4 regions of the Lysinibacillus sp. YS11 genome follow, and region 3 is predicted to be linked to each of the others. Evidence: a T-box and tRNA genes for the amino acid it is inferred to sense, from the RefSeq annotation. Region 3 holds a T-box; the other regions hold tRNA genes.
What was found. The T-box of region 3 lies ahead of alaS (alanine--tRNA ligase). A T-box ahead of a tRNA ligase gene usually reads a tRNA of that ligase, here a tRNA-Ala.
Positions count from the first base shown of each region.

Region 1: it has a tRNA-Ala gene. The T-box ahead of alaS (alanine--tRNA ligase) is inferred to sense a tRNA for this amino acid. The anticodon was not compared.
Region 2: it has a tRNA-Ala gene. The T-box ahead of alaS (alanine--tRNA ligase) is inferred to sense a tRNA for this amino acid. The anticodon was not compared.
Region 4: it has a tRNA-Ala gene. The T-box ahead of alaS (alanine--tRNA ligase) is inferred to sense a tRNA for this amino acid. The anticodon was not compared.

Region 1 covers NZ_CP026007.1:280,486-287,547, reverse strand. The annotation lists gene LBYS11_RS01400 (CynX/NimT family MFS transporter) at 77-1,285, shown strand; gene LBYS11_RS01395 (hypothetical protein) at 1,353-1,883, opposite strand; gene LBYS11_RS01390 (nitric oxide synthase oxygenase) at 1,933-2,979, opposite strand; tRNA gene LBYS11_RS01385 (tRNA-Glu) at 3,550-3,621, opposite strand; tRNA gene LBYS11_RS01380 (tRNA-Asn) at 3,623-3,699, opposite strand; tRNA gene LBYS11_RS01375 (tRNA-Ile) at 3,706-3,779, opposite strand; tRNA gene LBYS11_RS01370 (tRNA-Gly) at 3,784-3,857, opposite strand; tRNA gene LBYS11_RS01365 (tRNA-Phe) at 3,863-3,938, opposite strand; tRNA gene LBYS11_RS01360 (tRNA-Ser) at 3,945-4,037, opposite strand; tRNA gene LBYS11_RS01355 (tRNA-Ala) at 4,051-4,126, opposite strand; tRNA gene LBYS11_RS01350 (tRNA-Pro) at 4,142-4,218, opposite strand; tRNA gene LBYS11_RS01345 (tRNA-Arg) at 4,234-4,310, opposite strand; tRNA gene LBYS11_RS01340 (tRNA-Lys) at 4,329-4,401, opposite strand; tRNA gene LBYS11_RS01335 (tRNA-Gln) at 4,415-4,489, opposite strand; tRNA gene LBYS11_RS01330 (tRNA-His) at 4,499-4,574, opposite strand; tRNA gene LBYS11_RS01325 (tRNA-Trp) at 4,623-4,696, opposite strand; tRNA gene LBYS11_RS01320 (tRNA-Tyr) at 4,701-4,784, opposite strand; tRNA gene LBYS11_RS01315 (tRNA-Thr) at 4,792-4,867, opposite strand; tRNA gene LBYS11_RS01310 (tRNA-Asp) at 4,876-4,951, opposite strand; tRNA gene LBYS11_RS01305 (tRNA-Val) at 4,956-5,031, opposite strand; rRNA gene rrf (5S ribosomal RNA) at 5,043-5,158, opposite strand; rRNA gene LBYS11_RS01295 (23S ribosomal RNA) at 5,226-7,062, opposite strand, start outside.
Region 2 covers NZ_CP026007.1:3,542,957-3,550,018, forward strand. The annotation lists gene LBYS11_RS17640 (FecCD family ABC transporter permease) at 1-956, shown strand, start outside; gene LBYS11_RS17645 (ABC transporter ATP-binding protein) at 972-1,766, shown strand; tRNA gene LBYS11_RS17650 (tRNA-Glu) at 1,910-1,981, opposite strand; tRNA gene LBYS11_RS17655 (tRNA-Ser) at 1,984-2,074, opposite strand; tRNA gene LBYS11_RS17660 (tRNA-Asn) at 2,085-2,161, opposite strand; tRNA gene LBYS11_RS17665 (tRNA-Ile) at 2,166-2,242, opposite strand; tRNA gene LBYS11_RS17670 (tRNA-Gly) at 2,244-2,317, opposite strand; tRNA gene LBYS11_RS17675 (tRNA-Phe) at 2,323-2,398, opposite strand; tRNA gene LBYS11_RS17680 (tRNA-Asp) at 2,457-2,532, opposite strand; tRNA gene LBYS11_RS17685 (tRNA-Met) at 2,536-2,610, opposite strand; tRNA gene LBYS11_RS17690 (tRNA-Ser) at 2,664-2,756, opposite strand; tRNA gene LBYS11_RS17695 (tRNA-Ile) at 2,772-2,848, opposite strand; tRNA gene LBYS11_RS17700 (tRNA-Met) at 2,856-2,929, opposite strand; tRNA gene LBYS11_RS17705 (tRNA-Ala) at 2,958-3,033, opposite strand; tRNA gene LBYS11_RS17710 (tRNA-Pro) at 3,050-3,126, opposite strand; tRNA gene LBYS11_RS17715 (tRNA-Arg) at 3,136-3,212, opposite strand; tRNA gene LBYS11_RS17720 (tRNA-Leu) at 3,221-3,309, opposite strand; tRNA gene LBYS11_RS17725 (tRNA-Gly) at 3,315-3,389, opposite strand; tRNA gene LBYS11_RS17730 (tRNA-Leu) at 3,426-3,510, opposite strand; tRNA gene LBYS11_RS17735 (tRNA-Lys) at 3,528-3,603, opposite strand; tRNA gene LBYS11_RS17740 (tRNA-Thr) at 3,611-3,686, opposite strand; tRNA gene LBYS11_RS17745 (tRNA-Val) at 3,690-3,765, opposite strand; rRNA gene rrf (5S ribosomal RNA) at 3,776-3,891, opposite strand; gene LBYS11_RS17755 (cysteine desulfurase family protein) at 4,170-5,240, opposite strand; gene nadB (L-aspartate oxidase) at 5,341-6,903, shown strand; gene nadC (carboxylating nicotinate-nucleotide diphosphorylase) at 6,884-7,062, shown strand, end outside.
Region 3 covers NZ_CP026007.1:3,082,712-3,089,773, forward strand. The annotation lists gene mltG (endolytic transglycosylase MltG) at 1-115, opposite strand, end outside; gene LBYS11_RS15330 (DUF1292 domain-containing protein) at 265-792, opposite strand; gene LBYS11_RS15335 (DUF1292 domain-containing protein) at 1,137-1,445, opposite strand; gene ruvX (Holliday junction resolvase RuvX) at 1,464-1,880, opposite strand; gene LBYS11_RS15345 (IreB family regulatory phosphoprotein) at 1,883-2,149, opposite strand; gene alaS (alanine--tRNA ligase) at 2,238-4,898, opposite strand; T-box leader at 4,986-5,201, opposite strand; gene corA (magnesium/cobalt transporter CorA) at 5,278-6,234, opposite strand; M-box (ykoK) riboswitch at 6,480-6,645, opposite strand; gene hpaB (4-hydroxyphenylacetate 3-monooxygenase, oxygenase component) at 6,703-7,062, opposite strand, start outside.
Region 4 covers NZ_CP026007.1:3,551,112-3,558,173, reverse strand. The annotation lists rRNA gene LBYS11_RS17890 (16S ribosomal RNA) at 1-545, shown strand, start outside; rRNA gene LBYS11_RS17885 (23S ribosomal RNA) at 724-3,650, shown strand; rRNA gene rrf (5S ribosomal RNA) at 3,762-3,877, shown strand; tRNA gene LBYS11_RS17875 (tRNA-Val) at 3,888-3,963, shown strand; tRNA gene LBYS11_RS17870 (tRNA-Thr) at 3,967-4,042, shown strand; tRNA gene LBYS11_RS17865 (tRNA-Lys) at 4,050-4,125, shown strand; tRNA gene LBYS11_RS17860 (tRNA-Leu) at 4,143-4,227, shown strand; tRNA gene LBYS11_RS17855 (tRNA-Gly) at 4,264-4,338, shown strand; tRNA gene LBYS11_RS17850 (tRNA-Leu) at 4,344-4,432, shown strand; tRNA gene LBYS11_RS17845 (tRNA-Arg) at 4,441-4,517, shown strand; tRNA gene LBYS11_RS17840 (tRNA-Pro) at 4,527-4,603, shown strand; tRNA gene LBYS11_RS17835 (tRNA-Ala) at 4,620-4,695, shown strand; tRNA gene LBYS11_RS17830 (tRNA-Met) at 4,724-4,797, shown strand; tRNA gene LBYS11_RS17825 (tRNA-Ile) at 4,805-4,881, shown strand; tRNA gene LBYS11_RS17820 (tRNA-Ser) at 4,897-4,989, shown strand; tRNA gene LBYS11_RS17815 (tRNA-Met) at 5,043-5,117, shown strand; tRNA gene LBYS11_RS17810 (tRNA-Asp) at 5,121-5,196, shown strand; tRNA gene LBYS11_RS17805 (tRNA-Phe) at 5,255-5,330, shown strand; tRNA gene LBYS11_RS17800 (tRNA-Gly) at 5,336-5,409, shown strand; tRNA gene LBYS11_RS17795 (tRNA-Ile) at 5,411-5,487, shown strand; tRNA gene LBYS11_RS17790 (tRNA-Asn) at 5,492-5,568, shown strand; tRNA gene LBYS11_RS17785 (tRNA-Ser) at 5,579-5,669, shown strand; tRNA gene LBYS11_RS17780 (tRNA-Glu) at 5,672-5,743, shown strand; partial or broken gene LBYS11_RS17775 (VOC family protein) at 5,803-6,218, opposite strand; gene nadA (quinolinate synthase NadA) at 6,384-7,062, opposite strand, start outside.

The DNA of each region.
Region 1 (7,062 bases), 1.8 Mb from region 3:
TTCTACTATTTTTAATAGTGTGATAAAGTGTTATAGTAGTTCAATTAGAATGGTTATTATTAGGGGGGATTTTATTTTGACTACAAATGATCATTCCACTAGTTTTCCAAGTAAAAAAATTAGCTGGAAAGGAACAACCTTACTTTTAGTCTTTGGAGTTATCTTTATAGCCTCTACATTACGAATGCCACTAACTGTTGTTGGCCCAATTATATCCTTTATCCGTGAAGATCTTGGAATATCTAATGTTTTGGCAGGCTTTCTAACAACGATACCATTGCTGGCTTTTGCTGTTATATCTCCATTTGCACCAGTTGTAGCACGCAAACTAGGGCTTGAGCTAACATTATTTTTATCAACTTTTCTCTTGGCTTTAGGAATTGTCCTACGTTCACTTGGTACTACAGAATTACTTCTATTGGGTACTGTGTTAATTGGCGTAGCCATTTCTTTTGGAAATGTACTAATTCCAGGATTATTGAAATTGAAATTTCCCTATCATGTGGGTTTATTAATGGCCTTTTTCACCATGTCCATGAATTTTACTGCTGGCCTTGGTGCTGGTATTAGCTATCCGATAGCTAATTCATCGTTAGGCTGGCAAGGTGCACTTTCCATTGCACTCATACTCGTTCTAATTACAATCTTAATTTGGATACCTCAACTAAAATCAAATAAACCGGAACCAGTTACTACATCTAAGAAGACCAGTACACCTTTATGGAAATCACCTGTTACTTGGGCTGTCACAGGGGCAATGGGTTTACAATCTTTATTATTCTACACAACAGCAGCTTGGATACCTGAGATCTATATTGCTCAAGGTTTAGCACCTGATAAAGCTGGCTGGATGTTTTCAATCATGCAATTCTCACAAGTACCAATGGCCTTAGCAGTGCCTATTATTGCTGGTAAAATGACTTCTCAACGCCCACTTGTATTGATGTTTACATCCTTCTATTTAGTAGGCTTTGTTGGGGTTGTCATGGAATGGACAAGTCTTGGGGTACTGTGGATGGTTCTTCTAGGGTTAGCAGGTGGTTCTTCATTCGCCCTAGCAATGATGTTCTTCACTCTCCGGACTCGTACTGCATTTGAAGCAGCAGATTTATCAGGCTTTGCGCAATCTTTGGGTTATTTATTTGCCGCAATTGGTCCTATTCTTTTTGGCTACTTGCATGATTTATTTGGCGGCTGGAATATTGCGGGATGGCTCTTTGTCGTTGTAGCAATGTTACTCTTCTTTTGCTCAATGAGAGCCTCTAAGGATGAATATGTGCATTAAAATTAAATAAAGCAGGTGGATTTGATTCCTCCATCTGCTCTATTTCTATATAGTGTTTACACATTACTTAATTGTCGGGTTGCTGGAGTAATGTTAGCAATTCAGCAAGGCATTCTGATGCTTCATTATTATGAGCTGTTATAGTAGAAAAAATAGGAACAGCCTCTTGTAAAAGCATATAACTATAATAGTAATAGCCTACAAAAGCTTGCTCCTCATAGCCCTTTGGCGTTTCTTTCTCCCACTCCTGCTCATCATTATCCTCATTTTCTATCCACAAATAGTTGACGTCTAATAGCTCCTGCATATTTTTAACAGTATTGACTGGGTCGAGATAATCCTTGGTAATAGCATGTGCCACAGCTAAATATAACTGTACCTCTTGTAAGGAGACAACCTCTAATTTTTTACGAATAAGCTTTTTTAGAAGGACAAGCAAAACCCATGGTGTCACCTGCCACAGTGTACCTTGATGTTCAATTAATTCAGCTAGTTGTGTGTATTGCTCCTGTTCTATCAGCTTAGGAATGGCTGTACCTCTACCATAAGGTGTCGTCAATTGTCTCCATGGGATATTGGGAATTTGCTGATCTAACATAGTAAGCCCTCTCTCATCAAAAGTATCGAAAGTAAACAATTCTTTTACACTAATAGCATGGTTTTTGATAAAAATAATTTGGTGTATGATAAATATTTACATAGGGTTTATGGAATATATGAGTTGTGGCAGGGGAAAGTGGTGGGATTAACCATGTCCAGTTGCCTGTAACTTCTCTTCCTGTTGATTTTTCTGCCTCCTCAAACAATTTAAACTGCTGAGCTGCTGTATGATGATCAACAATGCTCACACCATCTTCTTTAAATGAGTGAAGAACAGCAATATTAAGTTCTACTAAAGCACGATCACGCCAAAGAGACGCTTGTTTGGTTGTATCAAGATTAAAAATCTCTGCAATTGCAGGTAACATATTATAACGATCATGATCTGCTAAATTTCGTGCGCCAATCTCTGTTCCCATATACCAGCCGTTAAATGGAGCTGCTTGAAAATCAATTCCAGCCATTTGAAAACGCATACTCGAAATAATAGGTACGGCATACCACTTCATTCCTAATTTTTCCACATCGTTTGACTCTGGATGACGGATTGAGACCTCTACTATATTTTCTTCAGGAATTACAAACATTTGAGGAGCACGATTATCTACCTGTATAACGAGTGGTAGTACATCAAAATCAGTTCCTTTACCTCTCCATCCTAACGACTCACACACTTTTGTAAATTTAATGGACTGTGAATCTCCAATAATGCCTGCATCTGTTTCATAGCCTGCATAACGAATTAGTTGATGATTCCAAATCCGTACTCTATCTGAAGCAAACACTGTTATAGTTGGACGAATTTTCCCATGATTTGTCGCATAATCAATATGTTCTAGTAATTTTTGAAAAATAGCCTTTTCATCTAAAACATCACGTGCATCTACCACATGCAGTGACTGCCAAAACAGACGTCCAATACACTTATTGCTATTTCGCCATGCCACACGTGCGCCAAAAACTAGCTCCTCTGTTGTTGGGTGATATTTACCTGCATCCTTAACTGCCTGTAATCTATTCTTTAACCAAAGTTCTGATTCATTTTGTTCTGTCTGATATAGACTTAAAAATTGCTGTATCTCCTGTATATTCATATCGATTCCTCCACTTATCCTCATATTAGAGGAACAAAACAACAAGCACCATGAAAATAGTAATTGAAAAAACATACATATTTTATATATGAAATAGTTTGTTCATATTTACTCTATAGACTCTCTTTCGTAAGAGAATGTAAGGGAGAAAGATTTTAATTATTATAAAAAGGCTACAGTAGTCATGTAGCCTTTTTCAGGGGGTTGTAGAACAAAGAAATCAATAGAATTTTTGTAAATGGTGAAAAAGCTATACGTTCTGGGCTACTTACTTGCTGCTGTTGCTTCGCTTTCGCATAGAGCAGAACCAGTTTCACAAATTCTCTGGCCAGGATTTCGCCTGTATCGCTATACTAGAGAAGTCAAGCAGCCTTCACAAAAGTATTGACCATGGAAGTGTACGTGGTAAGTGAAACGGCTTATAGGAGCCCATAGTAAGATGCTAGGGGAATTAAATTCAGTCCCTCACCTTGCAAATAGGTCTTTTTCTGCTATTGCATTATCTTTTATCGTTTAAAGAACAGGAGAATAGAAAAAAGCATGTAACACACATCTGTGCTACATGCTTGATGACCCGTACGGGATTCGAACCCGTGTTACCGCCGTGAAAGGGCGGTGTCTTAACCACTTGACCAACGGGCCGTGGCTCCGAAGGCAGGACTCGAACCTGCGACAACCTGATTAACAGTCAGGTGCTACTACCAACTGAGCTACTTCGGAATAATATGGGCCTAAATGGACTCGAACCATCGACCTCACGCTTATCAGGCGTGCGCTCTAACCAGCTGAGCTATAGGCCCATTTTGGAGCGGGTGATGAGAATCGAACTCACGACATCAGCTTGGAAGGCTGAGGTTTTACCATTAAACTACACCCGCAATAATGGTGGGTCAGGACGGAATCGAACCGCCGACACTTAGAGCTTCAATCTAATGCTCTACCAACTGAGCTACTGACCCGAAAAATGGAGGAGGTAGAGGGATTCGAACCCCCGCGCGGTGTTACCCGCCTGTCGGTTTTCAAGACCGATCCCTTCAGCCAGACTTGGGTATACCTCCAAAAATATTACAATGGTGGAGCCTAGCGGGATCGAACCGCTGACCTCCTGCGTGCAAGGCAGGCGCTCTCCCAGCTGAGCTAAGGCCCCATTTATCATGAAAGATGGTCGGAATGACAGGATTCGAACCTACGACCCCTTGGTCCCAAACCAAGTGCTCTACCAAGCTGAGCTACATTCCGTAAACATGATTTTATTGGCGCGCCCGACAGGAGTCGAACCCATAACCTTCTGATCCGTAGTCAGACGCTCTATCCAATTGAGCTACGGGCGCATGTTAATTAAAAAATGATGAGCCATGAAGGACTCGAACCTTCGACCCTCTGATTAAAAGTCAGATGCTCTACCAACTGAGCTAATGGCTCGTGAAATTAAAAATGGCTGGGGTACTAGGATTCGAACCTAGGCATGACGGAATCAAAATCCGTTGCCTTACCGCTTGGCTATACCCCAATTTTAAAATGGGGCGACTGATGGGAATCGAACCCACGAATGTCGGAACCACAATCCGATGCGTTAACCACTTCGCCACAATCGCCACTATATAGATTATATTAGCTGTATTATGAACGAGTACCTCAATACCTGGCAGGGGCAGTAGGAATCGAACCCACACCAAAGGTTTTGGAGACCTCTATTCTACCGTTGAACTATGCCCCTAAAATGGTGGAGGGGGACGGATTCGAACCGCCGAACCCTAAGGAGCGGATTTACAGTCCGCCGCGTTTAGCCACTTCGCTACCCCTCCAAGGGAATGGTGCCGGCGATAGGAGTCGAACCCACGACCTACTGATTACAAGTCAGTTGCTCTACCAACTGAGCTACACCGGCAATAATAATGGCGGTCCCGACCGGGATCGAACCGGCGATCTCCTGCGTGACAGGCAGGCATGTTAACCGCTACACCACGGGACCAAAATGGTGGAGGATGACGGGCTCGAACCGCCGACCCCCTGCTTGTAAGGCAGGTGCTCTCCCAGCTGAGCTAATCCTCCACAAAAAATAAGCGAAGCGACGTCCTACTCTCACAGGGGGAAGCCCCCAACTACCATCGGCGCTAAAGAGCTTAACTTCCGTGTTCGGTATGGGAACGGGTGTGACCTCTTTGCCATCATCACTTCACTTATTCAGCTGAAAGACTTATTCTTTCAAAACTAGATAAACGATACATTGAATGTTTCAAACTTTTTTGGTTAAGTCCTCGATCGATTAGTATTCGTCAGCTCCATGTGTCACCACACTTCCACCTCGAACCTATCTACCTCATCGTCTTTGAGGGATCTTACTTACTTGCGTAATGGGAAATCTCATCTTGAGGGGGGCTTCATGCTTAGATGCTTTCAGCACTTATCCCGTCCACACATAGCTACCCAGCGATGCCTTTGGCAAGACAACTGGTACACCAGCGGTGTGTCCATCCCGGTCCTCTCGTACTAAGGACAGCTCCTCTCAAATTTCCTACGCCCACGACGGATAGGGACCGAACTGTCTCACGACGTTCTGAACCCAGCTCGCGTACCGCTTTAATGGGCGAACAGCCCAACCCTTGGGACCGACTACAGCCCCAGGATGCGATGAGCCGACATCGAGGTGCCAAACCTCCCCGTCGATGTGGACTCTTGGGGAGATAAGCCTGTTATCCCCGGGGTAGCTTTTATCCGTTGAGCGATGGCCCTTCCATGCGGAACCACCGGATCACTAAGCCCGTCTTTCGACCCTGCTCGACTTGTAGGTCTCGCAGTCAAGCTCCCTTGTGCCTTTACACTCTACGAATGATTTCCAACCATTCTGAGGGAACCTTTGGGCGCCTCCGTTACCTTTTAGGAGGCGACCGCCCCAGTCAAACTGTCCGCCTGACACTGTCTCCTGCCCCGCTAAGGGGCATGGGTTAGAATTTCAATACAACCAGGGTAGTATCCCACCGACGCCTCCTTCGAAGCTGGCGCTCCGAGATCTCTGGCTCCTACCTATCCTGTACAAGTTGTACCAAAATTCAATATCAGGCTACAGTAAAGCTCCACGGGGTCTTTCCGTCCTGTCGCGGGTAACCTGCATCTTCACAGGTACTATAATTTCACCGAGTCTCTCGTTGAGACAGTGCCCAGATCGTTACGCCTTTCGTGCGGGTCGGAACTTACCCGACAAGGAATTTCGCTACCTTAGGACCGTTATAGTTACGGCCGCCGTTTACTGGGGCTTCAATTCGCAGCTTCGCTTGCGCTAACCACTCCTCTTAACCTTCCAGCACCGGGCAGGCGTCAGCCCCTATACGTCACCTTACGGTTTTGCAGAGACCTGTGTTTTTGCTAAACAGTCGCCTGGGCCTATTCACTGCGGCTCTCATGCGCTTGCACGCTCAAGAGCACCCCTTCTCCCGAAGTTACGGGGTCATTTTGCCGAGTTCCTTAACGAGAGTTCTCTCGCACACCTTAGGATTCTCTCCTCGACTACCTGTGTCGGTTTGCGGTACGGGCACCTCTCACCTCGATAGAGGCTTTTCTTGGCAGTGTGAAATCAGGAACTTCGTCCATACGGACTCGCCATCACAGCTCAACGTTACAGTGTGCGGATTTGCCTACACACACGCCTTACTGCTTGGACGCGCACAACCAACGGCGCGCTTACCCTATCCTACTGCGTCCCCCCATTTCTCAAACGGTGAGGAGGTGGTACAGGAATATCAACCTGTTGTCCATCGCCTACGCCTATCGGCCTCGGCTTAGGTCCCGACTAACCCTGAGCGGACGAGCCTTCCTCAGGAAACCTTAGTCATACGGTGGACGGGATTCTCACCCGTCTTTCGCTACTCATACCGGCATTCTCACTTCTAAGCGCTCCACCAGTCCTTCCGATCTGACTTCAACGCACTTAGAACGCTCTCCTACCACTGACATCGTAGATGTCAATCCACAGCTTCGGTGAATCGTTTAGCCCCGATACATTTTCGGCGCAGCGTCACTCGACCAGTGAGCTATTACGCACTCTTTAAATGATGGCTGCTTCTAAGCCAACATCCTGGTTGTCTG
Region 2 (7,062 bases), 460 kb from region 3:
TTGCCGTGTTCTTTCTTAGTGCATCATTTGGTGATTCATTCATCAATCCATTTAAAGTTTTACAAGCTTTTTTTGGTTACGGCTCAGATTTTGATCAACTGATTATTATTGATTTTCGAATGCCTCGAATTTTCATGGCCTTGTTTGCTGGAATGGCGTTAGCCGTCGCAGGTGCAGTTTTACAAGGAATCATTAAAAATCCACTTGCCTCACCTGATATAATCGGCATATCTGCTGGTGGTGGGGCAGCGGTTGTTGGTTTCTTAGCCATTTTCAGTGATTCTAATCACTCTTTAACAGTTAGTATAGAGTGGTTGCCATTAGCAGGATTCATAGGTGCTACTATCGTCGGATGTATAGTCTACCTATTTGCTTGGAAAGATGGTGTCACACCAAATCGTCTTGTCTTAATCGGTATTAGCGTGTCGGCATTCATGCAAGCAGTTACTACAATGTTAATGATTATCGGCCCAATTTATCAAGCAAGTGAAGCGAATAAATGGATTACGGGTAGTGTCAAAAGTTCGGATTGGGATCAAGTACAAATCGTTATTCCATTGATTTTTGTACTTCTACTTATAACCTTTTTTATTACTCGGCAGTTAAATGTTCAAGAATTAGGTGATGATACAGCATCAAGCCTAGGGCAGCCTGTTCAAAAAACACGCCTTTACTTAATTCTATTATGCTCCAGTTTAGTAGCGAGTGCCATAGCATTTGCTGGTGCTATTGGGTTTGTAGGATTAATGGCTCCTCATATTGCACGACGCATTGTTGGTTCATCGTTCGGTGTACTTATTCCGGCATCCGCAGCAATTGGTGCATTGCTTGTAATGGTTGCAGATATTATAGGTCGTACAGCATTTAGCCCATTAGAAGTACCCGCAGGCGTCTTTACTGCTGCTATCGGTGCTCCTTACTTTATCTATTTATTATTTAGAAACCCTAAAAAATAAAGGAGTCTATACTACATGACTGAATCTTTATTAACCAAATCTCTAACATTAAGTTATGGTGATTTCAATATTATCGAAGATCTCAATTTATCTATTCCTTTGAATGAAATTACTGTATTAATCGGAGCGAATGGCTGTGGTAAATCCACACTCTTACGCTCCATTGCTCGATTATTAAAACCTAAAAAAGGCTCCGTTTTATTAGACGGTGAGGATATTTTTAAATTATCTACAAAACAAGTGGCTAAAAACCTCTCTATTCTTCCTCAATCTCCTGTTGCACCAGAAGGCTTAACTGTCCTACAACTTGTGAAACAAGGTCGCTATCCTTACCAAAGTTGGCGACAACAGTGGACTGAAAAGGATGAAGAAATCGTTTTAAGCGCTTTAAAAGCTACAGGTACAGAGCATTTACAAGATAGACCAGTAGATGAGCTATCAGGAGGACAACGTCAACGTGCTTGGATAGCTATGACGCTTGCTCAAGATACAGATATCATTCTTTTAGACGAGCCTACGACATACTTAGATTTAACTCATCAAATAGACGTTTTAGATTTACTATTCGAATTGAACCAACAGCAAAAGCGAACTATTATTATGGTACTACATGATATTAATCTTGCTTGTCGCTATGCCGATCATATTATTACAGTGCGTGACCGTGGTGTCTATCGTCAAGGGAAACCAGAAGAAATTATGACCACTGATTTAGTTAATCATGTGTTTGACCTTGATTGCCAAATGACGACAGATCCAATCTTTGGTACACCTCTTTGCATCCCATATGGAAAAGGACGAAAAATTTAATCACTAATTTAAAAAACAACAAACAAGCCTACACAGTTTAATCATTCTGTGTAGGCTTTCATTTATTATAGCTATGTTATAAATCTAAATATCAAGTAAATTAAAAAGTGCAGTAGATGTAAATTCATCTACTGCACTTAGTATGACCCGTACGGGATTCGAACCCGTGTTACCGCCGTGAAAGGGCGGTGTCTTAACCACTTGACCAACGGGCCCATGGCGGAGAAGGAGGGATTTGAACCCTCGCGCCGGTTACCCGACCTACACCCTTAGCAGGGGCGCCTCTTCAGCCTCTTGAGTACTTCCCCAAAATAAAAATGGCTCCGAAGGCAGGACTCGAACCTGCGACAACCTGATTAACAGTCAGGTGCTACTACCAACTGAGCTACTTCGGAATAATGGTGGGCCTAAATGGACTCGAACCATCGACCTCACGCTTATCAGGCGTGCGCTCTAACCAGCTGAGCTATAGGCCCTTGGAGCGGGTGATGGGAATCGAACCCACGACATCAGCTTGGAAGGCTGAGGTTTTACCATTAAACTACACCCGCATAAATGGTGGGTCAGGACGGAATCGAACCGCCGACACTTAGAGCTTCAATCTAATGCTCTACCAACTGAGCTACTGACCCATTTCGTCCATGCTAAGCTTGCTCACTTTTTTGCTTCTCATGACTTTTATTTTAAAAATGGCGGTCCCGACCGGGATCGAACCGGCGATCTCCTGCGTGACAGGCAGGCATGTTAACCGCTACACCACGGGACCTTTTGGTTGCGGGGGCCGGATTTGAACCAACGACCTTCGGGTTATGAGCCCGACGAGCTACCACTGCTCCACCCCGCGATAATTTTATGTTGTTTCGAGTTTTTAAAGCACCATTTATAAAAATTTAAAACTGGAGGAGGTAGAGGGATTCGAACCCCCGCGCGGTGTTACCCGCCTGTCGGTTTTCAAGACCGATCCCTTCAGCCAGACTTGGGTATACCTCCGTTACAATATATAAATGGTGGACCTTGCAGGACTCGAACCTGCGACCGGACGGTTATGAGCCGTCTGCTCTAACCAACTGAGCTAAAGGTCCTTTAAGATGGCGGCAGAGGGGATCGAACCCCCGACCTTACGGGTATGAACCGTACGCTCTAGCCAGCTGAGCTACGCCGCCAGGATCTTTATACTGGTTAATTTACTTATGGTGGAGCCTAGCGGGATCGAACCGCTGACCTCCTGCGTGCAAGGCAGGCGCTCTCCCAGCTGAGCTAAGGCCCCATAATCTTTTTGGAAATGGTCGGGAAGACAGGATTCGAACCTGCGACCCCTTGGTCCCAAACCAAGTGCTCTACCAAGCTGAGCTACTTCCCGTTGTTCTTTTGGCGCGCCCGACAGGAGTCGAACCCATAACCTTCTGATCCGTAGTCAGACGCTCTATCCAATTGAGCTACGGGCGCATTTAAAATGGTGCCGAGGACCGGAATCGAACCGGTACGGTAGTCACCTACCGCAGGATTTTAAGTCCTGTGCGTCTGCCAGTTCCGCCACCCCGGCACATTTGGAGCGGAAGACGAGGTTCGAACTCGCGACCCCCACCTTGGCAAGGTGGTGTTCTACCACTGAACTACTTCCGCATGTGCATAAGCTTTTTTATCTGGCAATGAAAATAATGGTGCGGGTGAAGGGAGTCGAACCCCCACGCCTTGCGGCGCTAGATCCTAAGTCTAGTGCGTCTGCCAATTCCGCCACACCCGCTTATTATTATTTATAAATGGTGAGCCATGAAGGACTCGAACCTTCGACCCTCTGATTAAAAGTCAGATGCTCTACCAACTGAGCTAATGGCTCGAAAAAATGGTGCCGGCTATAGGAATCGAACCCACGACCTACTGATTACAAGTCAGTTGCTCTACCTGCTGAGCTAAACCGGCATATGGTGGAGGATGACGGGCTCGAACCGCCGACCCTCTGCTTGTAAGGCAGATGCTCTCCCAGCTGAGCTAATCCTCCTGGGTATTATGCCTAGCGACGTCCTACTCTCACAGGGGGAAGCCCCCAACTACCATCGGCGCTAAAGAGCTTAACTTCCGTGTTCGGTATGGGAACGGGTGTGACCTCTTTGCCATCATCACTAGACTTGGTTATGTATCATGTTTTGAAGTTGTTTACCTGTCCTTCAAGACAAGAATTATTGTATAACGTTTTCTAACATTGTGCAATACTTTTTTATAAAAAAAAGAAATTATTACTTTTTAAAGATATTTTTGTTAAGTAAGAGAAAATATTGCCCTGCAAAATATTATAGCAATTGTTGGTTCAAAAGAAAACAATTATTTTATTTGGCCGATATTATTAGCTTATAATCTATTTCACTACAAGTGAAGAATATAGATAATCCTTCACTCGTCTTTTCGTTAAATATTTGAAAGCTCTATTTTTAATTTTACAATATCCTCAAGTGTAGTGGAAGGACCAAAAGATATTCTAAAAAATTGGCGTGCCGCTTCCAAAGAAAATCCCATTGATAGAATAGCCTTTGTTCCCGATTCACTATGAATATCACATGCACTACCTGTAGAGATACAGATTCCCGCCTCATTTAACTTTAAAAGAACATATTGCCCCTCTACTTTTTCCATCATTACCCCACAAATATTAGGTAGTTGCTGTTTACACTCAACGAGCTGACATTTTTCAGGTAAATTATTTTCAAAATAATTTCTTAGCGTTTCATAATGTTGCAATTCATATTGATAGTTTTCAATTGCCGCGGCAAAGGCCACGATTGCAGGAGTATCTAATGTCCCCCCTCTAAGACCCCTCTCATGTGTCAAACCTGGTGTTAATGCAGGTACTCTGATTGCAGGGTTCAGATATATAGCACCACAGCCCTTTGGTCCGCCTATTTTATGAGCCGAGATGGTAATCGCATCTGCCCCTTGTGGTATAGCTAGTTTGCCAAATGATTGTACACAATCAACATGACAGAATATATTTGATTTTCTTGCCATCTTTACGATTTTCTCTACAGGCTGGATTGAACCAATTTCAGAATTGACATGTTGAATGGTAATCAAAGCAGTCTCTTCCCGGATTGCTTGTTGCAATTGCCCCAGATCAACACAACCATCCTTCTGCAAAGGTAATTTTGTTACAGTAAAGCCCTTTTTCTCAAGTGTATTCAAAGCCGCATGCACTGACGTATGCTCAGCTTGAGATGAAATAATGTGTTTTCCTTTTTTTGAGGCTAGCGCTAACGACAAGATGGCTATGAGATTTCCTTCTGTTCCACTACCCGTAAAAATTACGCCATCACTAGTTACACCTAGGGCTTGGGCTACAACCTCCCTTGATTGCTGGACAAAATAAAAAGCTTGTCCCCCTAAATCATGCAAACTCGCACTATTTCCATAATACCGTTGTGCCACCTCTACATATGCCTCAAGAGATTCCCTCATCATAGGTGATGTTGCAGCATAATCCATATAAATCATCGTCTTCTTCCTCTCTTGTTCATCAGGTCTTGTTTTCTTTTATATTTTATGTAAAGATAAGTGTCAAGACAACTGTAAAGAAGGTATAACAATGGATGTAAAGACAGACGTCCTTATAATTGGTAGTGGTATTGCTGCACTTCAGGCTGCTTTAGTGCTTGAAAAACATTTTCAAATACAAATTGTTACAAAATCATCTATATATATGAGTAGTTCTTATCGTGCACAAGGTGGGATTGCTGCTGTTACCAGTGAGGAGGATCATATTCAACATCATATTGCTGATACATTGAAAGCTGGAGAGTATCATCATGAGAAAAGGCATGTTAAAACACTTATAAAAGATGGCACTGAGATTATGCAAAACTATCTAAAGGATGGCCTCCCTGTTGATCGGCAGGTCGATGGAAAACCTGCTCTAGGACTTGAAGGAGCACATAGTCATCATCGTATTCTACATGCAGGTGGTGATCGTACTGGTCAGATTTTCATAGATTACTTGCTTCATAAACTTTCGCCCAAAACAAAGATCAATTGCTATGAAATGGCTTATGAGCTTTTACGGAATACAGATGGTGACTGTGTAGGAGTACTAACTAAAGGAGAAAAAGGTACAAAACGTTATTTGGCTCATCATGTTATTTTAGCGACAGGTGGCGCAGGTGCCCTTTATTCAAGTACATCTAATTTCCCAACTAATACAGGGGATGGGATCGCATTAGCATTTCGAGCAGGCGCTGCCATTAGTGATATGGAATTTATGCAATTTCACCCGAGTCTTCTGTGGTGTAAAAATGAAGCAAAGGGATTAGTTTCTGAAGCTGTCAGAGGGGCTGGTGGTATTTTTGTTAATGCCCAGCATCAGCCCATTATGACAGGTTTACATGCTCAACTTGACCTAGCACCAAGACATATTACTGCACTTGCCCTATTTACAAAACGTGCAGCGGGTGAAGAAACATTTATTGATATCACTAACATTCAAGACTTTGAAGCAAAGTTTCCAACAATTGCTCAGCTGTGCCATGTTCATCACGTTCATTTACAAGATGGTCTAATCCCCGTGGCTCCGGGAAGTCATTTCTTGATGGGTGGTGTTATTGCTGATGACAAAGGAAGAACTACTATACCGAACTTATATGCAGTCGGTGAGGTTGCCTGTACAGGCGTACATGGTGCGAATCGTTTAGCAAGTAACTCCCTATTGGAAGGTATTACATTTGGTCAAAAAATGGCGCAGTTCATTATTCAAAAAGGGTGTCATCAAAAAAACTTTTTACTGGAAAAGCATCAATGTCCTGATAAAATGCCACCTTTATTTAGCAAACCCCAATTACAGCAACACATGATGCGGTTCCTAGGTATTGTTAGAAATATTGATGACTTGCAGCATTTTGTAAAGCAACTACCCTCCTTGCAATCACTTATTCAAGTTAATTTAAAGGGTCTAGAACTAGCTGAGTTGGAATTATTTATGATGCATGTAGTCGCCACATTAATGGCACATGCAGCAATTACGCGAACGGAAACAAGAGGAGCTCATATTCGGAAGGATAAATCCGAAATGAAATCACAATGGGCAAGCCGATGGATTATTTTTTCGCAAGGACAAATGAAAGTGAGGAACTCATTGTATGAATATCATCAAACTTGAGGAAATGCTCAAGCAATTTTTTAATGAGGATTTAGGAGATGGAGATTTATCGAGTGAATTTATCTTTTCAGCCGAACAACAGGGAGCTTTTTCTTTTTACGCGAAAGAAAGCGGAATTTTTTGTGGGGCTAACATTATTGAGCATGGCTTTCTCTTACT
Region 3 (7,062 bases):
TTATTAGTACGAAAACAATGGCAATAATTGCGACGATTTTTCTCACCATTTTTACCTCAGATTTTCTTTCTTGCATTTTTGAAAACATTTCTTGTTTTTTTGAACCGTTATCCACGGGTTTCCCCCCTATCACTATTCAATATCATACTAGAAATCAACTTTCACGACAAACAGAAATCGACAATTCAGGAGAAATTACATATGTAAAAAATCTGCCAACAACTTTCGTTAGCAGATTTTTGAGCATTCTAGAAATAGTTTATCCTATAAAGTGTTTAATACTTCTTCTACAAATTCCCATTCTTCATCTGACTCAATCGGGTATAACTCTTCAATCTGGCCTTCATTTCCAGCTATATATTGGGCTGCAAAAATATCACGCTCATCAATCGGTTCATCTGTTGCTGGCACATATAATACATACGATTTACCGAATTGCTCAGATGAAAATGTATGAATGACTTCGCACACTTGATCTTTTCCTTCTTCATCTGTCACAGTAATTAGCTGTGGTTCTTCTTCAAATTCATCAAGTAATGTTAACACCACTTCATTAATCATTTCCCATTCGGCATCTGTTTCAACAGGCTGTAAATTTGTCATCTCACCTGTATTGTCATCATAATCAAAAGTCATCGCGGAAAGGTCTCCTGGAATTTCTTGACCGGTTTCATCTAGAAGGGAAAATAACACATAGGACTTGTCCTCCGCATCAAAGGTAAAGACCACACGACACTGCTGTTCCTTACCATCTTTCCCAATGATCATAAATTCTTGCGTTTCTTCATTCATTCTGTTTCCTCCTTTATGACAATTTGATGTCATTTATTAAATCGTTTTTTTGAGGTTAGACACTTTAGAATAGCTTCTCCTATTTTGAACAAGTTTTCCCTGCATTTCTTCTCTACTTTTGAGCAGGTTCTCGATGTTTGGAGTGGGGCTTGGAGCGGTTACACTCTATTTCTAAGCGAATCCCCTAACTTTATGAACGTTTCCCAACAATTGTGGATCAAATTCACACATCTACAATGCATTCATTCTTCAATTTAACAATCCTTCTACATTAGAAAAGCTTCAATAAAAAAGGAACAAGGACTGCAAGCTGCGATCCTTGTTCCAAGCTTTGAGTTAGAAGATTAGTCTTCGTTTTCATCCTCTAAAGCGTTTAAAACGTCCTCTACCATATCCCACTCTGCTTCAGTTTCGATTGGTGTTAATTCACCATCTTCACCATTTTCAGATGGTACAAATGAAGATACAAAGATTTCAACTGAGCCATCTTCATCTTCCTCTGCGCCTACCATTGAGTAAAACACATATGATTTGCCAAACTCTGGAGATTCATGAACGTGAATCACTTCACAAAGCTGCTCGTTTCCGTTTTCGTCAATCACTGTAATGTGTTGAACATGTAGTTCTTCTTCATGGTTATGCTCGTGTGCCATGCATAGTCACCTCATCAATTAATTTTTGCTATCTAAGTAGCCTTGTAAAATCATCACAGCTGCCATTTTATCAATGACTTGCTTGCGCTTTTTGCGACTCACGTCCGCTTCGATCAGCATACGTTCAGCAGCCATCGTCGTTAAACGTTCATCCCATAATTTGACCGGTAGTGAGAAATGCTCTTCTAATAGCTTTTTATAGTTCTCAGAAGCCTCTCCACGCGGTCCAACCGTATTATTCATGTTTTTTGGAAAACCTACAACAAATTCTGTTATAGTATATTCCTTTACTAGCTCAGCGATACGGTCAATACCGAACTCACCATTAGCTTCATCAATTTTTACGGTTTCAATACCTTGGGCGGTCCAACCAAGTGCATCACTTACAGCAACACCCACAGTTTTTGACCCAACGTCTAATCCCATAATTCTCATTTCTAGTCCTCGTTATTCTTTTTGATATAAAATTTAACAAGCTCCTCTAGAATTTCGTCACGCTCAAGCTTGCGAATTAAATTACGAGCATCCTGATGGCGAGGAATATACGCCGGATCACCAGAAAGTAAGTAACCAACAATCTGATTGATAGGGTTATATCCCTTTTCCTCTAATGAAGAATGAACTTTCAACATTACCTGCTTGACTTCCTGTTCCATTGATTCTTCTGGAAAATTAAATTTCATCGTTTGATCAAATGAACTCATGACCAGCACCTCGCTTTCAGAAATAAGGAGATGTGCAAACAAGCTCATCTCCAATTTCTCTTTATTATAACATGTTTTGGTGAATTAATTAAATGGATTTAACATAATCATACACAGAAAGTAGTGCTTCATCAAGTTTTGATGCATCTTTTGCACCTGCCATCGCCATATCTGGACGACCGCCACCTTTACCACCACATGCTTCCGCAACCATTTTCACAATATTCCCTGCATGGTAATTGCCACCAACTAATTCTTTTGAAACACCAGCACATAGCATAACTTTTTCACCATCAACTGCTCCAAGAACAATGACTGCTTTTGGCATTTTTGCTTTCAGGTCATCCATCATTTGACGGAGTTGATTGTTATCCTTCGCTTCCACTTTTGTAGATAGCACTGTCACATCTCCAATTGTTTGAGCGGCATCAACAACTGCCCCTGCCTGTGCATTGGCGATTTTTTGAGATAATGCTTCGTTTTCACGTTGTAATTCTTTGTAGTCTGCTTGTAATGCCTGTACTTTTGTGACAATATCTTTAGCATTTGCTTTTAATAATGTCGCTGCATCATTTAATAATGCTTCTTCTTCTTTTACTGCTTCATAAGCAACTTTTCCTGTAACAGCTTCAATACGACGAGTACCTGCACCGATACCACCCTCTGAAACAATTTTAAAGAAGCCAATTTCAGAAGAGCGTTTAACATGGATACCACCACATAGCTCAATCGAATAATCTCCGATGGATACTACACGTACAACATCTCCATATTTTTCACCGAATAATGCCATAGCACCCATTGCTTTTGCTTCATCAATACCTTTTTCTTCAATAACGACCTCTATATCATCCCACACTTTTTCATTTACAATACGTTCAATTTGCTGTAATTCTTCTTTTGTAACTTGACCAAAGTGAGAGAAATCAAAACGTAAACGATCAGGTCCTACATATGATCCAGCTTGGTTCACATGATCACCTAGCACATCTTTTAATGCACGTTGCATAATATGTGTTGCCGTATGGTTTTTAATGATTAAATTGCGGTCATCACGATTGACCACTGCTTGCACTGCATCTTCCACATGCATTTCCCCAGATTCAACTACTACTGTATGAAGCGGTTGACCATTCGGTGCTTTTTGAACATCTTTTACAACAGCCGTAAAGCTATCATTTGAAATAGTACCACTATCAGCAATTTGACCACCCATTTCAGCGTAGAATGGTGTCTTCGCTAAAATAACCAATGCTTCCTGACCTTCCGAAGCGACTTTCGCAACTTGACCATTGACGATCATTGCAGCGATTTCAGTATTAACATTTAACGTATCATAGCCAACAAATTCACTTGCAACCGTTAAGTTTGCTAATACTTCATTCTGTACTTGCATCGAATCAACATCTTGTCGTGCAGCACGCGCGCGTTCACGTTGCTCTTCCATCGCTGCCTCAAAACCTTCATGATCTACTTTCATGCCTACTTCCTCTGCATATTCTTCCGTTAGCTCGATTGGGAAACCATAAGTATCATATAAACGGAAAGCATCTGCTCCTGGGATGTAATCATGACCAGCTGCTTTTTGAGATTCCACTACTTCATTAAAGATAGCTAAACCACCATCTAATGTTTCATGGAAACGAATTTCTTCATTTTTAATGACACGTTGAATAAATTCGCATTTCTCTGTAACTTCTGGATAGAAGTCTTCCATAATTTTACCCACAGTTGGTACAAGTTCAAACATAAATGGTTTTTCAATACCAATTTGTTTAGCATAGCGAACGGCACGACGTAGTAAGCGACGTAATACATAGCCACGGCCTTCATTTGAAGGCAGGGCACCATCGCCTATAGCAAATGCTACTGTACGGATATGGTCTGCAATCACTTTAAATGGTGTATTAATATCTTCATCTGAGCCAAAGATTTCATTTAAGTCTACTTCGCCAGGTCGTTTATATTTACGATTGGCAAACTCCTCAATTTTTTCAATAATTGGCATAAATAAATCAGTATCAAAGTTTGTTGGTACATTTTGCACGACGGACACAATACGCTCTAAGCCCATACCTGTATCAATATTTTGCTTTGGTAGTGGCGTGTAAGTGCCATCAGGATTATGGTTAAATTGAGAGAACACAAGGTTCCAAATTTCTAGGTAACGCTCATTTTCTCCTCCTGGATACATTTCAGGGTCATTTTCATCTGAGCCGTATTCTACGCCGCGATCATAAAAAATCTCTGAGTTCGGACCAGATGGGCCTTCTCCTATATCCCAGAAGTTCCCTTCTAAACGAATTAAACGTTCTTCTGGAATACCAATTTCCTGATGCCAAACATCATATGCTTCCTGGTCTTCTGGGTGAATCGTGATGGATAATAACGCTGGATCAAAGCCCATCCATTTTTTATCTGTTAAAAACTCCCAAGCATAATGAATTGCTTCTTTTTTAAAGTAGTCACCAATAGAGAAGTTTCCTAACATTTCAAAGAATGTATGGTGTCGAGCTGTTTTCCCAACGTTTTCAATATCGTTGGTACGAATCGATTTTTGTGCATTTGTAATACGTGGATTATCAGGGATAATACGGCCATCAAAATATGGTTTCAAAGTTGCAACACCTGAGTTGATCCAAAGAAGTGATGGATCATTTATTGGCACAAGTGGTGCTGATGGCTCATGATGATGCCCCTTTTCTTTAAAAAATTCCAAATACATACGGCGAATATCTACTGCTTTCATTGGATAAATTCCTCCTATTTTATATTGTAAAATTACGATACGAATCCTGCGATTTACCGAAGAAAATAAAAAAAGCCCTCATCCCCAAAAAGGGACGAGGACTTGTCATTAGTCTCGCGGTACCACCCTAGTTGTAAGTAAAAACCTTACTTACCTCTTTAGCACTTGTAACGTCAGTGAACGGCAGGGATTAGCTGCACTCTGGAGTAGCTTTCAGCATTTGCTGTTGTGAGGATTTTTTCAGCCTAGAAATCCCTTTCTTGTGCACACACAAATACGTACTTTTTCCATCATCGTTTTTACTTTTTCTATCGAAAATTATAAAAAAAATCTATTGCGCTGTCAATTAGTACTAGTATGACTAACACTAACTAAGCAATCATTTTTTGAAATATATCCACATGCCCCATGTAAAAATAACTAAGAAGGCGCTAATTGCAATAGTTGTATAAGGGGTATCTTGATAAGGTAAAGGTACATTCATTCCAAAAAAACTAGTAATTACTGATAGTGGTAACATAATTGTCGAAATGACCGTTAATAAATTCAGCTTTTCAATGGATTTCCCACTGATAATTGAAAAATACGTATCAAGCGTGCTGTTCACTAAATCTCGATATGTCTCTGTGGAGTCGACAATACGTTCTAGATGGTCATTCAAATCTTTATAGAATGGAATATTTTCTTCTTGAATGTCAAATTTCCACTGGCCATTGATTGTAGAAAAAATTCTTCTTTGTGGCATAATGGCCTGACGAATTAAAATAATTGTCCGCTTCAATGCAAGAAATTCCTCTGTCACCACTTTTGGTTGATAATCATAAATTTCTTCTTCTAGTTCATCTATACGTGCGCGAATTCGTTCTAATACTGGGAAGTATTCGTCTGTAATACCGTCAATAATTGTATGCAATAAAAAATCTGTACCCTTTTCTAAAAATCTTGGGCTATTGACACAAACATTTTCCATTTTTCCTAGCCATTGCAACTTTTGTTTATGCACAGTCACAATATAGTTTGGTCCCATAAAAATATTTAACTCAACGGTTGTAATTTCATTGTTACTTTTCTCATTATAAATTGGTGCATGGAGCACAAAAAATTTATAATCACCATAACTATCCATTTTTGGACGTGAGCCTTCATGTAAGCAATCTTCAACCGCTAGTGGATGAAAGCCAAATACATCAGCTATATTATTCAATTCATTATAACTATAGGCATATAAATCTACCCATAATAAATCTTCGTTATGAATAGGGAGTTGTAAATCAATCATTTTGAAATCATGTTGGACTGTCTTGCTGCTGCTATTATAATAGTGGATTTTAATCATTGCATTTCACCTCGTGTTTGTTATTGAGGGAAACAAAAGGTCATCCTTAATCACCCTTTGTCTGCATCGGTGATTAGAAATCGATGACTTTTTATGTGTTTCCGTTTGCCTAAATGATACTTATTCGGTTCAGGACTACTATCCATTTCTCATCACCTTCCTTCCATAACAAAAACACGCCTTCTACGAATGAAGGCGTGTTGAATACACATATCAAAAAATAGCAATAAAATACATTGCATGCTTGTTACCTTCAAACGTTGAGTTTTAGCACTATGCGGCATAGGAATATGTCCAGCTACGTTAAAAAACACCTTATTTCGATGATTTCTGTTGACCCATTGGCGTCTCTCGACATTTTTGGGTAGTAGCGTATCTCCAGCATAGGAGCCTCACCTAACGAAGGGAGTCTTATTTTTTTATTCCTGTAAATGATAACGGATAGTTTCACAACTGTCAAACTTTCTTTCAATCATTTTTCAAAAAGTCTTCCACTCTTTGCACTAAATGCTCTCGTTGATAAGATTGATAGAGTAAGCTAGATAAACGTACAGGATCACCAAAGAAAAAGCGTTCATACAATGTCTGTCTTGTGCCAAAACTACTCATTGTTAAATCCCAAGCTAAACGGAATTTCTTTACTCGCTCTTCCCCTTTGTCTTGAAATGATTGCAGATAATGATCAAGATCCCCATCATCCGTTGCAAAAGCTTTTGCACTCGGTATGGACATTAATCCACTTGCTCCCAGTTGCTGGATGATATCTGTAAAGGTAGGATATACTTTCGGGAAGATATGAATAGCGACCTGTAATGTGGATTGGTCTGG
Region 4 (7,062 bases), 470 kb from region 3:
CCGTTGACCACTGTAGAGATATAGTTTCCCCTTCGGGGGCAACGGTGACAGGTGGTGCATGGTTGTCGTCAGCTCGTGTCGTGAGATGTTGGGTTAAGTCCCGCAACGAGCGCAACCCTTGATCTTAGTTGCCATCATTTAGTTGGGCACTCTAAGGTGACTGCCGGTGACAAACCGGAGGAAGGTGGGGATGACGTCAAATCATCATGCCCCTTATGACCTGGGCTACACACGTGCTACAATGGACGATACAAACGGTTGCCAACTCGCGAGAGGGAGCTAATCCGATAAAGTCGTTCTCAGTTCGGATTGTAGGCTGCAACTCGCCTACATGAAGCCGGAATCGCTAGTAATCGCGGATCAGCATGCCGCGGTGAATACGTTCCCGGGCCTTGTACACACCGCCCGTCACACCACGAGAGTTTGTAACACCCGAAGTCGGTGAGGTAACCTTTTGGAGCCAGCCGCCGAAGGTGGGATAGATGATTGGGGTGAAGTCGTAACAAGGTAGCCGTATCGGAAGGTGCGGCTGGATCACCTCCTTTCTAAGGATTATTTCGGAATACAAACCTTGGGTTTGTAAGATTACGTTTTGCGTTCAGTTTTGAAGGTTCATTCTTCTGAATGAAACACTTCAAAACTTGTTCTTTGAAAACTGGATAAAACGACATTGAAATTGTAACAAACACATTTATTTTTTAAGTTTTTTAGGCTTAATAACTTGGTTAAGTTATTAAGGGCGCACGGCGAATGCCTTGGCACTAGGAGCCGAAGAAGGACGGCACTAACACCGATATGCTTCGGGGAGCTGTAAGTGAGCTTTGATCCGGAGATTTCCGAATGGGGGAACCCACTACGTTTAATCGCGTAGTATCTTGACGTGAATACATAGCGTCTTGAAGGCAGACCCAGGGAACTGAAACATCTAAGTACCTGGAGGAAGAGAAAGAAAAATCGATTCCCTGAGTAGCGGCGAGCGAAACGGGAAGAGCCCAAACCAAGAGGCTTGCCTCTTGGGGTTGTAGGACACTCTATACGGAGTTACAAAAGAGCGAGTTAGATGAAGCGACTTGGAAAGGTCCGCCAGAGCAGGTAAAAGCCCTGTAGTCGAAAGTTCGTTCTCTCCTGAGTGGATCCTGAGTACGGCGGAACACGTGAAATTCCGTCGGAATCCGGGAGGACCATCTCCCAAGGCTAAATACTACCTAGTGACCGATAGTGAACCAGTACCGTGAGGGAAAGGTGAAAAGCACCCCGGAAGGGGAGTGAAAGAGATCCTGAAACCGTGTGCCTACAAGTAGTTAGAGCCCGTTAATGGGTGATAGCGTGCCTTTTGTAGAATGAACCGGCGAGTTACGATTACGTGCGAGGTTAAGCTTTAGAAGGCGGAGCCGCAGCGAAAGCGAGTCTGAATAGGGCGAAATAGTACGTGGTCGTAGACCCGAAACCAGGTGATCTACCCATGTCCAGGGTGAAGGTGAGGTAACACTTACTGGAGGCCCGAACCCACGCACGTTGAAAAGTGCGGGGATGAGGTGTGGGTAGCGGAGAAATTCCAATCGAACTTGGAGATAGCTGGTTCTCTCCGAAATAGCTTTAGGGCTAGCCTCGTGATGAGAATACTGGAGGTAGAGCACTGTTTGGACTAGGGGGCCATCCCGGTTTACCGAATTCAGACAAACTCCGAATGCCAGATATTTATACACGGGAGTCAGACTGCGAGTGATAAGATCCGTAGTCAAAAGGGAAACAGCCCAGACCACCAGCTAAGGTCCCAAAGTAATCGTTAAGTGGAAAAGGATGTGGCGTTGCACAGACAACCAGGATGTTGGCTTAGAAGCAGCCATCATTTAAAGAGTGCGTAATAGCTCACTGGTCGAGTGACGCTGCGCCGAAAATGTATCGGGGCTAAACGATTCACCGAAGCTGTGGATTGACATCTACGATGTCAGTGGTAGGAGAGCGTTCTAAGTGCGTTGAAGTCAGATCGGAAGGACTGGTGGAGCGCTTAGAAGTGAGAATGCCGGTATGAGTAGCGAAAGACGGGTGAGAATCCCGTCCACCGTATGACTAAGGTTTCCTGAGGAAGGCTCGTCCGCTCAGGGTTAGTCGGGACCTAAGCCGAGGCCGATAGGCGTAGGCGATGGACAACAGGTTGATATTCCTGTACCACCTCCTCACCGTTTGAGAAATGGGGGGACGCAGTAGGATAGGGTAAGCGCGCCGTTGGTTGTGCGCGTCCAAGCAGTAAGGCGTGTGTGTAGGCAAATCCGCACACTGTAACGTTGAGCTGTGATGGCGAGTCCGTATGGACGAAGTTCCTGATTTCACACTGCCAAGAAAAGCCTCTATCGAGGTGAGAGGTGCCCGTACCGCAAACCGACACAGGTAGTCGAGGAGAGAATCCTAAGGTGTGCGAGAGAACTCTCGTTAAGGAACTCGGCAAAATGACCCCGTAACTTCGGGAGAAGGGGTGCTCTTGAGCGTGCAAGCGCATGAGAGCCGCAGTGAATAGGCCCAGGCGACTGTTTAGCAAAAACACAGGTCTCTGCAAAACCGTAAGGTGACGTATAGGGGCTGACGCCTGCCCGGTGCTGGAAGGTTAAGAGGAGTGGTTAGCGCAAGCGAAGCTGCGAATTGAAGCCCCAGTAAACGGCGGCCGTAACTATAACGGTCCTAAGGTAGCGAAATTCCTTGTCGGGTAAGTTCCGACCCGCACGAAAGGCGTAACGATCTGGGCACTGTCTCAACGAGAGACTCGGTGAAATTATAGTACCTGTGAAGATGCAGGTTACCCGCGACAGGACGGAAAGACCCCGTGGAGCTTTACTGTAGCCTGATATTGAATTTTGGTACAACTTGTACAGGATAGGTAGGAGCCAGAGATCTCGGAGCGCCAGCTTCGAAGGAGGCGTCGGTGGGATACTACCCTGGTTGTATTGAAATTCTAACCCATGCCCCTTAGCGGGGCAGGAGACAGTGTCAGGCGGACAGTTTGACTGGGGCGGTCGCCTCCTAAAAGGTAACGGAGGCGCCCAAAGGTTCCCTCAGAATGGTTGGAAATCATTCGTAGAGTGTAAAGGCACAAGGGAGCTTGACTGCGAGACCTACAAGTCGAGCAGGGTCGAAAGACGGGCTTAGTGATCCGGTGGTTCCGCATGGAAGGGCCATCGCTCAACGGATAAAAGCTACCCCGGGGATAACAGGCTTATCTCCCCAAGAGTCCACATCGACGGGGAGGTTTGGCACCTCGATGTCGGCTCATCGCATCCTGGGGCTGTAGTCGGTCCCAAGGGTTGGGCTGTTCGCCCATTAAAGCGGTACGCGAGCTGGGTTCAGAACGTCGTGAGACAGTTCGGTCCCTATCCGTCGTGGGCGTAGGAAATTTGAGAGGAGCTGTCCTTAGTACGAGAGGACCGGGATGGACACACCGCTGGTGTACCAGTTGTCTTGCCAAAGGCATCGCTGGGTAGCTATGTGTGGACGGGATAAGTGCTGAAAGCATCTAAGCATGAAGCCCCCCTCAAGATGAGATTTCCCATTACGCAAGTAAGTAAGATCCCTCAAAGACGATGAGGTAGATAGGTTCGAGGTGGAAGTGTGGTGACACATGGAGCTGACGAATACTAATCGATCGAGGACTTAACCAAAAAAGTTTGAAACATTCAATGCACCGTTTATCCAGTTTTGAAAGAGCAAATCTTTCTAAAAAGAGAGCTTCTAGACACAGCAGTACGCCGTGTATGGAAGGTCGACCATAGTCTAGTGATGATGGCAAAGAGGTCACACCCGTTCCCATACCGAACACGGAAGTTAAGCTCTTTAGCGCCGATGGTAGTTGGGGGCTTCCCCCTGTGAGAGTAGGACGTCGCTAGGCATAATACCCAGGAGGATTAGCTCAGCTGGGAGAGCATCTGCCTTACAAGCAGAGGGTCGGCGGTTCGAGCCCGTCATCCTCCACCATATGCCGGTTTAGCTCAGCAGGTAGAGCAACTGACTTGTAATCAGTAGGTCGTGGGTTCGATTCCTATAGCCGGCACCATTTTTTCGAGCCATTAGCTCAGTTGGTAGAGCATCTGACTTTTAATCAGAGGGTCGAAGGTTCGAGTCCTTCATGGCTCACCATTTATAAATAATAATAAGCGGGTGTGGCGGAATTGGCAGACGCACTAGACTTAGGATCTAGCGCCGCAAGGCGTGGGGGTTCGACTCCCTTCACCCGCACCATTATTTTCATTGCCAGATAAAAAAGCTTATGCACATGCGGAAGTAGTTCAGTGGTAGAACACCACCTTGCCAAGGTGGGGGTCGCGAGTTCGAACCTCGTCTTCCGCTCCAAATGTGCCGGGGTGGCGGAACTGGCAGACGCACAGGACTTAAAATCCTGCGGTAGGTGACTACCGTACCGGTTCGATTCCGGTCCTCGGCACCATTTTAAATGCGCCCGTAGCTCAATTGGATAGAGCGTCTGACTACGGATCAGAAGGTTATGGGTTCGACTCCTGTCGGGCGCGCCAAAAGAACAACGGGAAGTAGCTCAGCTTGGTAGAGCACTTGGTTTGGGACCAAGGGGTCGCAGGTTCGAATCCTGTCTTCCCGACCATTTCCAAAAAGATTATGGGGCCTTAGCTCAGCTGGGAGAGCGCCTGCCTTGCACGCAGGAGGTCAGCGGTTCGATCCCGCTAGGCTCCACCATAAGTAAATTAACCAGTATAAAGATCCTGGCGGCGTAGCTCAGCTGGCTAGAGCGTACGGTTCATACCCGTAAGGTCGGGGGTTCGATCCCCTCTGCCGCCATCTTAAAGGACCTTTAGCTCAGTTGGTTAGAGCAGACGGCTCATAACCGTCCGGTCGCAGGTTCGAGTCCTGCAAGGTCCACCATTTATATATTGTAACGGAGGTATACCCAAGTCTGGCTGAAGGGATCGGTCTTGAAAACCGACAGGCGGGTAACACCGCGCGGGGGTTCGAATCCCTCTACCTCCTCCAGTTTTAAATTTTTATAAATGGTGCTTTAAAAACTCGAAACAACATAAAATTATCGCGGGGTGGAGCAGTGGTAGCTCGTCGGGCTCATAACCCGAAGGTCGTTGGTTCAAATCCGGCCCCCGCAACCAAAAGGTCCCGTGGTGTAGCGGTTAACATGCCTGCCTGTCACGCAGGAGATCGCCGGTTCGATCCCGGTCGGGACCGCCATTTTTAAAATAAAAGTCATGAGAAGCAAAAAAGTGAGCAAGCTTAGCATGGACGAAATGGGTCAGTAGCTCAGTTGGTAGAGCATTAGATTGAAGCTCTAAGTGTCGGCGGTTCGATTCCGTCCTGACCCACCATTTATGCGGGTGTAGTTTAATGGTAAAACCTCAGCCTTCCAAGCTGATGTCGTGGGTTCGATTCCCATCACCCGCTCCAAGGGCCTATAGCTCAGCTGGTTAGAGCGCACGCCTGATAAGCGTGAGGTCGATGGTTCGAGTCCATTTAGGCCCACCATTATTCCGAAGTAGCTCAGTTGGTAGTAGCACCTGACTGTTAATCAGGTTGTCGCAGGTTCGAGTCCTGCCTTCGGAGCCATTTTTATTTTGGGGAAGTACTCAAGAGGCTGAAGAGGCGCCCCTGCTAAGGGTGTAGGTCGGGTAACCGGCGCGAGGGTTCAAATCCCTCCTTCTCCGCCATGGGCCCGTTGGTCAAGTGGTTAAGACACCGCCCTTTCACGGCGGTAACACGGGTTCGAATCCCGTACGGGTCATACTAGAAACAGTAGATGCAATTGCATCTACTGTTTTTTGATATTCATAGATACAAAATTTACTCTTGATTCAATGCATTTTCGTCCATATAAACTACTTCCCAGATATGCCCATCTACATCTTGAAAACCCCAACCATACATAAATCCGTGATCTTGTGGTTCACTATAAGGTTTACCACCAGAGGCAAGTGCCTTATTCACTAGTTGATCTACTTGTTCTCGGTTTTCAGCAGAGAGACATAAGATTGCTTCTGCAGAAGTAGTAGTATCTGTAACTTCTTTTTTACTAAATCCTTTAAATCGTTCTTCAACCATTATTAATACGAAGATATTTTCACTAATAATCATTGAGGCTGTTGTTTCATCACTGAATTGTTGATTGAACTCAAAACCTAATTCCTTAAAAAACTGATAGATTTGTTTAGATCTTTTACTGGTAAATTGATAAAGATATTTTTCGATTGAAAAGCCATTTAGTATCACCTCCAAATTGACAGTATCATGGAGCATAAAGTCGTGTCAATTATAGCAAAGCGGGGCGCAAATGGAAGCCATTAGCACTATTAGAAGTAGGCGTTATGTGAACAAAAACAGAAAGGTTATATCTTCAACCTTTCTGTTTAAAAAGTTTTAACTATTTATCCTCTGGCTAGCATTCTTTCAAGTGAACTAAGTGCTTCAGCGGTAGTATGTTCATCTACTTGTATACGGTTATGAGGTTGACCTTGCTCAATATTTTCTAAGCTCCATAACAAATGTGGAAGGTCAATTCGATTCATTGTTAAACAAGGACAAAAGTTTTCGTTTAAGGAGACAATATGTTTATCAGGATGCTGCTTAATAATGCGATTGACAAGGTTCATTTCTGTTCCAATTGCCCATGCAGATCCGCTTGGAGCTCGATTGATTGTATCAATAATGTATTTTGTGGAGCCTGCATCATCAGCCGCTGCAACCACTTCACGGCTGCACTCAGGGTGAACAATTATCCTCATAGTCGGGTGTTCTTTGCGAATAACCTCTGTATGTTGAACAGTAAAACCTTCGTGCACAGAGCAGTGACCCTTCCAAAGAATAACCTGGATATTTTCAAGTGGCTCTTTTGTTTCGAGCAAGTTCTTATGCGGATTCCAAACAGCCATATTTTCAAGAGGTATACCTAAATCATAGGCAGTATTTCTTCCTAAATGTTGGTCAGGTAAAAAGAAGATACGCTGTTTTTGGGTAAAAGCCCATTGAACAAGTTCCTTTGCATTCGATGAAGTGACACAAGCACCACCATGTCTTCCAGTAAAGGCTTTAATAGCCGCAGTTGAG